DNA from 2 places in the Megasphaera massiliensis genome. Region 1 is predicted to be linked to the other one. Evidence: a T-box and tRNA genes for the amino acid it is inferred to sense, from the RefSeq annotation. Region 1 holds a T-box; the other holds one or more tRNA genes.

Region 1 (3,669 bases):
CGGATGCCTTTGGCTTCCATCTTCTTGGCAACGTCCTGGCAGTAGGCCAAGTGTTTTTCAGAGATCGGCAGGATCTTGATCTGGACCGGAGCCAGCCAGGTCGGGAAGGCGCCGGCATAGTTTTCGGTCAAGATGCCGATGAAGCGTTCGATCGAACCGTAGACGACGCGGTGGATCATGACCGGACGGTGTTTCTGGCCGTCTTCCCCGGTGTAGGTCAGGTTGAATTTTTCCGGCAGGAGCATATCGAGCTGGATGGTACCGCACTGCCAGGTACGGCCGATGGAGTCCTTCAAGTGGAAGTCGATCTTCGGACCGTAGAAGGCGCCGTCGCCTTCGTTGATGCTGTAGTCGAGGCCGAAGTCATCCATGGCTTTGCGCAGGGCATCGGTCGTCATTTCCCAGGTAGCGTCGTCGCCCATGGAGTTGTCCGGACGAGTCGACAGTTCAGCGTGGTAGGTCAAACCGAAGGTAGCATAGACTTCGTCGAAGAGGCGAATCGTTTCCTGGATGACGTCTTCGATCTGGCTGGGCATCATGAAGATGTGGGCATCGTCCTGAGTGAAGCAGCGGACGCGGAACAGGCCGTGGAGGGCGCCGGACAATTCATGACGGTGAACGAGTCCCAGTTCGCCGATGCGCAGGGGCAGTTCCTTATAGGAATGAGGTTCGTTGGCATAGACCAACATGCCGCCCGGGCAGTTCATCGGTTTGATGGCATAGTCTTCATCGTCGATCTTGGTGAAGTACATGTTTTCTTTGTAATGATCCCAGTGACCGGAAGTTTCCCAGAGTTCGCGGTTCATGATCATCGGAGTCATGACCTGCTGGTAGCCGTAGCGGCGGTGAACTTCGCGCCAGTAGTCGATGAGCAGGTTGCGGACGATCATGCCCTTCGGCAGGAAGAACGGGAAGCCCGGGCCGTATTCGCTGAGCATGAACAGGCCGAGCTGTTTGCCCAATTTACGATGGTCACGCTTTTCAGCTTCTTCCATCATCTTCAAGTAGTCGTCGAGTTCGGATTTCTTTTCAAAAGCCGTCCCGTAGATACGCTGGAGCATCTTATTCTTTTCATCGCCCCGCCAGTAGGCACCGGCGACGGTCTGGATCTTAAAGGCTTTAACCCGGCCTGTCGATTCGCAGTGCGGACCGGCACAGAGGTCGTAGAAGTCGCCTTGGCGATAGACGGAGATGACGGCATCTTCCGGAAGGTCCTGGATGAGTTCTACTTTATAATCCTGGCCGGCATCTTTGAACATCTTCAACGCGTCGGCACGGGAGAGGATTTCTTTGGTAATGGGAAGATTTTCTTTTACGATCTTAGCCATTTCAGCTTCAATGGCACCGAAGTCGTCCTGTGTGAAGCGGTGTTCTGTATCGAGGTCATAGTAGAAACCGTTTTCAATGGACGGGCCGATGGCGAACTTGACGCCCGGATAGAGGTGCTGGATCGCCTGGGCCATGATATGAGAGGCTGTATGGCGAAGGGTATCCTTCCCTTCCTGATCGGCAAAGGTGAAGAATTCGACCGTCGAGCCGTCGACGATAGTTTCACGAAGGTCCGTGACTTCGCCGTTTACCCTTGCGACCAATACTTTTTTAGCAAGACTGTTGCTCAGTTCTTTTACGGCCTGGGCAAGAGAAATGCCATCGGAAAATTGTTTTTTGCTTCCATCTTTCAACAGTAATTCTGCCATACGAAACATCCTCCTTAATAAAAAAAGCCCTCGTCCTCAAGGGACGAGAGCATTACTCACGTGGTTCCACCCTAGTTCACCGGGAAAAATCCCAGCGTACTCAAGCGCCGTAACGGGGCGTCCGGAGTTTCTTACTCAGTTCAGAAACTCAGCTCTAAGGCGGTAACTTTTCAGTCTTTATAAGGTACTCCCAGCAACGTACCTCTCTCTGTCATAAAGGAGCTGTAAAGTGTTGTCCTTTTCAAAGCTTTTCTCTTATATCTAAGGTATGCGTAAATTATACGGCACGTTTCGGGCCTTGTCAAGTGAGAGAAACCATCTTTCCACCCGGAATATTTCACAAAAAAAGCACTGTCTCAGAGAGACAGTGCTTTTATCATTCACAATCAAGTAGCTTATGCGAGGCCTTTCTGTTTCTTGATAGCTGCGGTGAGCATCGGAAGAACTTTGTAGACATCGCCTACGATACCGTAGTCGCAAACTTTGAAGATCGGAGCATCTTCGTCTTTGTTGATGGCGATGATGCAGTCAGAGCCGGACATACCAGCCAAGTGCTGAATAGCACCGGAGATAGCGCAGGCAATGTAGATCTTCGGAGCAACGGTTTTACCCGTCTGGCCGACCTGATGGAGAGCGCTGATCCAGCCAGCGTCAACTGCGGCACGGGAAGCACCGACAGCGCCGCCGAGAACGTCTGCGCATTCTTTCAGGATGCCCGTAGCGAACGGTTCTTCACCATTCATGCCGCGGCCGCCGGAAACGATGATGTCAGCGTCTTCGATCTTAACGCCTTCGCCGCCCATTTTAATGAGTTCGACGAAACGAGTCATCATGTCAGCATCAGAAACTTTAACTTCTTTTTCGATAACTTCACCCGTTGCATTGGGGTCAGCTTCCGGTTTTTTGAAAACGTGCGGACGAACCGTACCCATCTGCGGGCGGTTGTCTTTACAAATGATTTCAGCCATGATGTTGCCGCCGAGAGCCGGACGAGTCCAAACGATGGTCTTGCCGTCGTCGTCAACGCTGAGCTGCGTGCAGTCAGCCGTAAGGCCCGTTTTCAAGGTGTTGGCAACGCGAGGGCCGAGGTCACGGCCGATGTTGGTAGCACCGACGAGGAATACGTTAGCTTTTTCTTCTTCGAAGAAGTCGCAAAGAACTTTTGCATATGCTGTCGTATTGTAATGTTCGAGTTTCGGATCGTCATAGACGAAAACTTTATGAGCACCGTGAGCGATCAATTCCTGTGCCAACGGTTTTACATCTTTACCAATAAGAATAGCGCCGACTTCGTCGCCAATGGTGTCAGCCAAGATGCGGGCCTGACCCAACAATTCAAAAGATACATCACGTAATTTGCCTTCAAACTGTTCAGCAATTACATAAATGCCTTTGCATTCTGCTAAATCCATTTTCACTGTTCCTCCTTGAATTAAATGATTTTCTGGGCAGTCAGTTTTTCCATGAGCTGGTCGACGATTGCCTGTTCGTTGTCGTCTTCAACTTTGAGAACGAGACCGCCGGATCTCTGAGGCGGAGTGAAAGTTTTACGAACTTTTGTCGGAGAACCACTCAAACCGATAAGCGTTTCGTCAACGCCGATAGCAGCAGCGTCTAAGGTCGGGATTTCACGGCGTTTTGCTTTCATCGTGCCGCGAATGGTCGGGAAACGCGGTTCATTCAAGTCTTTTACAGCGGTGATGAGGACAGGGAAATTAGCTTCAGTTACGATGTAGCCTTCTTCATTTTCCTGCTGGACAGTGACTTTGTCGCCTTCGACTTTGATGTCGCGAGCATACGTAATCTGCGGAATACCGAGTTCGCAAGCGATCTGCGGGCCAACCTGAGCGGTATCGCCGTCGATAGCCTGTTTGCCGCAAAGAACCAAATCAAATTTTTCGATGCCTTTGAGTTCAGCAACTTTTTTAACAGCCTGTGCCAAAGCATAGCCCGTGGCTAACGTATCGGAGCC
Region 2 (3,669 bases), on a different contig from region 1:
TGATGACTTGCACCATCATTAGCCGGTGTTACCCCACCATGCGAGCAGGCAATTTTAACATTTAAGTTTGGATAGCAAATCTCCTGCCGTATCATTTCACACATTCTTAAAGATCCAAAGACTGCATACGTCACAACAAAAGGAGTCTTACCGGTCGTCGCCAGTCCCGCTGCAACACCAGCTGCATTCTGCTCCGCAATCCCGACATTAATGTGCTGTTTAGGATACGCCGTACCGAAAGCTGTAGATTTGCAAGACTTCGCAATATCTGCGTCTACAACATAGATATCTTGGTTCTGTTTACCCAGGGCCAGAATTTCTTCGCCAAATCCTTCTCTCGTTGCTTTTCTTGTCATTTCCATCATGATTTCATACCTCCTTCTAATTCATCCATCGCCTGTCTATATTCGGTATCATTCGGTGCCACACCATGCCACTTACAGCTATTTTCCATATACGAGACACCCTTCCCTTTAACCGTATGGGCAAAAATACAATGTGGTTTTTTATTTTTTCTCATGCGTATGATATCCAACGTATGAACAATTTGTTCCATGTTATTACCATCAATTTCATATACATCAAACCCAAAAGATTCAAATTTTTTTCCAAGGTCGATATTAGGCATGACTTCATCCGTTGTTCCATCGATTTGAAGGTTATTATTATCAATAAATACAATCAAATTATCTAATTCATACTTATTGGCAGTTTGGCAGGCTTCCCAAATTTCCCCTTCTTGGCATTCCCCATCGCCGACTGCAACAAAAACCCGATAGTCTTTATTATCATTCTTGCCGGCAATGGCCATTCCGACTGCACAAGCCAGTCCTTGCCCAAGAGATCCTGTAGAAATATCGATGCCGGGGCATTTTTTCATATCAGGATGACCTTGTAATTTAGAACCTTCTTTACGTAAGGTATGCAAATCACTCTCCGGAAAATATCCTAATGTACCGAGAGCCGCATATTGGATGGGGCAAACATGGCCCTTAGACAAGACAAAACGATCTCGATCCGGCCACTGCGGATTTTTCGGATCGATATTCATTTCGCGAAAATAGCAAGCAGCTACATAATCCGCTACAGATAAGGCGCCTCCCGGATGTCCCGATTGTGCTTCATAAATCATGGTAATTGCTTTTTTCCTCAAATCAGAAGCAATATTTTCCAATTCTTTGATACTTGTGTTTTTCATACTAAATCACCTCTTATTAAATTCCTGATACTTTCGTCCAATGATCAACGTAGGACCTTTGTTATGCTGTAATAATACCATCGAGATTACAATTTGTCAATACAATTATTCAATTTTAGAAAACATCAAAAAGTCTCCATGACACTGCCGATATGCGATAAAAACTAGCCATCTAAGGCGCCTTCATCATAAAAATAGCTTTTCCGGACAATACCCTCCGCATTGTGAATATCTTTATTTTTAATAGCATTCAGCATTTCAACATGTGTCCTATATACTTCTTCTGCTCCTTGCTTAGACCGCAACATATGTGTAAGCGTCTTGTACCGCAGTGAAGTAGTCAAAAGCCTTGTTACATGGCAGATTTTTCCGAACAGCGAGTTGTGTGTAATAAGTGCCAAAGTTTCATGAAATGCATCATCTGCTGATATAACTCCCTCAAAATCGTTTTTAGATAATTGCTTTCTTAAATTTTCCAAACGATCTTCCAGTAATTTAATATCTGCAGGTGTCGCTTTCTCAATCGCCAACCGCAGCATGCCAAAATCATTCCACTCACGCAATTCCATCAAAGAATCCATAGAGTCTGCATCATCCAAAATAATTCCATATAACAAGGGATCGATCATCCCATCGGTAAATCCATTAGTCACAAAAGTACCTTCCGGCCTTCTGATTTCTAAAACACCAAATGAAATAAGAATCTTAATGGCTTCCCGCACAGAATTTCTAGCAGCGCCAAACGTGGATGCCAGTTCCTTCTCTGTCGGAATTTTATCTCCAGGCAGCAATTCCTTATTAATTAAAGCCTGAGTCAATCGGTCAACAACTTGCTGTACGACAGACTTAGTATTGATTGGTTTTAAATACTTTTGCGTTTCTTCCACCATAATAAACAGCTCCTATAAACAATTTCATCGTTCAATCAATCAAACAAAATAAAAGGCCCTACTTCTCAAAAGAAAATCATGATTAAAGGTCAGTTGTTCTACACATATTTTTTTGCTTTATTATACTATATTTCCTATAAATTAGACAATGTGTCATATTTCACGAAATAGCCATATGTCGTTTTATACATCTAACAGCCGAGGATAATGGCAAAAAAAGCATAGTTTTTAACGCAATGCCTCATCCCAAGGAAATCAACTTCGCACCCCTTCAGAAAAAAATATCACGCTGTAAGAAAAAAAGTGTTGACAACAGGTAGGCACATGACTATAATATAAGAGTACTTGCCACTATAGCTCAGCTGGCAGAGCATCTCATTCGTAATGAGAGGGTCGTAGGTTCGAATCCTATTAGTGGCTCCAACACTTAATTATAACCTTGCTATTCTCAATAGCAAGGTTATTTTTTTATGCTAAATAATCATACTCCATCTCCCCTAAAAATAATTGTTGCACGACGGGGTATTATCCTTTTCATGTCCTCCGCAGGGCAGTAGGTCGTCTTAGTGACTCCCGTTGTCATCACAAAAAAAGCCCGGAACGGGCTTTTTTTGTACATCAAAACATTCATCGCTTTAAGTGAAACTCTCTCGTCAAAAAGTTCCTATAACATCACTCATCGCAGTCTTCCATTCCGGGGTATGTTTCGTCGTAATACAGATTCCAGGCATTGTCGTAAGGACGAATCTTTCGGGCATCCTTTCGAATATCCTCGAGGTCGTATGGCTGCCCTGATTTTCTGGCCTGTTGCCACGAGATCTGATTTTTGACCATCTCCCGCAGTTCTGCGTCGGGGACATTCTTATAGGTTATAACAACGTTTTGAATCCGGTTCATGCTCTCCGGAGACACGTCTGGAAACAGGCCGCCCATATAGACAGCTCGCATGCCGGAGAGGCAGTCTAAAATCAGTTCTTGCGCCTCATCCTGTGTTCTGGTCGGAATTTCCGGAAAGGCCGGACCATCAGCTCCGGCTAGGATTACAGTTTGGTACAGCGGCCGGTTCATAACAGCCAATTCTTCCCGCAGGGCAAGGTACAAAAGTGCATCACGCCGACTGGGGACCTCGGCAAGATTTACCTCCTTCTCCTGCACATACCTGCCAATTAAATACCGTTCAATAGCTTTGATGTCATCCATGGTGTTCTCCTTTCTACGATGTAACATACCTAGCTGGGTTCCTACCATAGCACCCGTTCCTGCATCCCCCCAAAAGGGTGCAGGGATAAAATCCATCGACGACAACATGGGGGCTTATTCGATATTCTCCTTCATTATATCATTTATATTATCATTTATCAGCATTTTCGATTCTTTCATATCAAATACCAAAAATATCATTTCGATAGGTTCGATGAGGCTCCACCTCCAGGGACGCATCAAAACGGCGGAGCCATATTCCCTATACAAAAAATGTACGTATTCATAACGAGCGTATCTTTCACCTTACCCTTGGCATGTCCACGCATAGCAATCAGATGATGGTTTCACGGCCCTACCTCCGACGCCGACGAATCAAAA

What was found. The T-box of region 1 lies ahead of thrS (threonine--tRNA ligase). A T-box ahead of a tRNA ligase gene usually reads a tRNA of that ligase, here a tRNA-Thr.
Region 2: it has a tRNA-Thr gene. The T-box ahead of thrS (threonine--tRNA ligase) is inferred to sense a tRNA for this amino acid. The anticodon was not compared.

What each region holds. Positions count from the first base shown of each region.
Region 1 covers NZ_JAXIXE010000045.1:25,126-28,794, forward strand. The annotation lists gene thrS (threonine--tRNA ligase) at 1-1,697, opposite strand, end outside; T-box leader at 1,734-1,951, opposite strand; gene UCI88_RS09975 (electron transfer flavoprotein subunit alpha/FixB family protein) at 2,093-3,109, opposite strand; gene UCI88_RS09980 (electron transfer flavoprotein subunit beta/FixA family protein) at 3,130-3,669, opposite strand, start outside.
Region 2 covers NZ_JAXIXE010000017.1:3,530-7,198, forward strand. The annotation lists gene UCI88_RS03745 (transketolase family protein) at 1-365, opposite strand, end outside; gene UCI88_RS03750 (transketolase) at 362-1,198, opposite strand; gene UCI88_RS03755 (FadR/GntR family transcriptional regulator) at 1,363-2,088, opposite strand; tRNA gene UCI88_RS03760 (tRNA-Thr) at 2,436-2,511, shown strand; gene UCI88_RS03765 (hypothetical protein) at 2,761-3,288, opposite strand.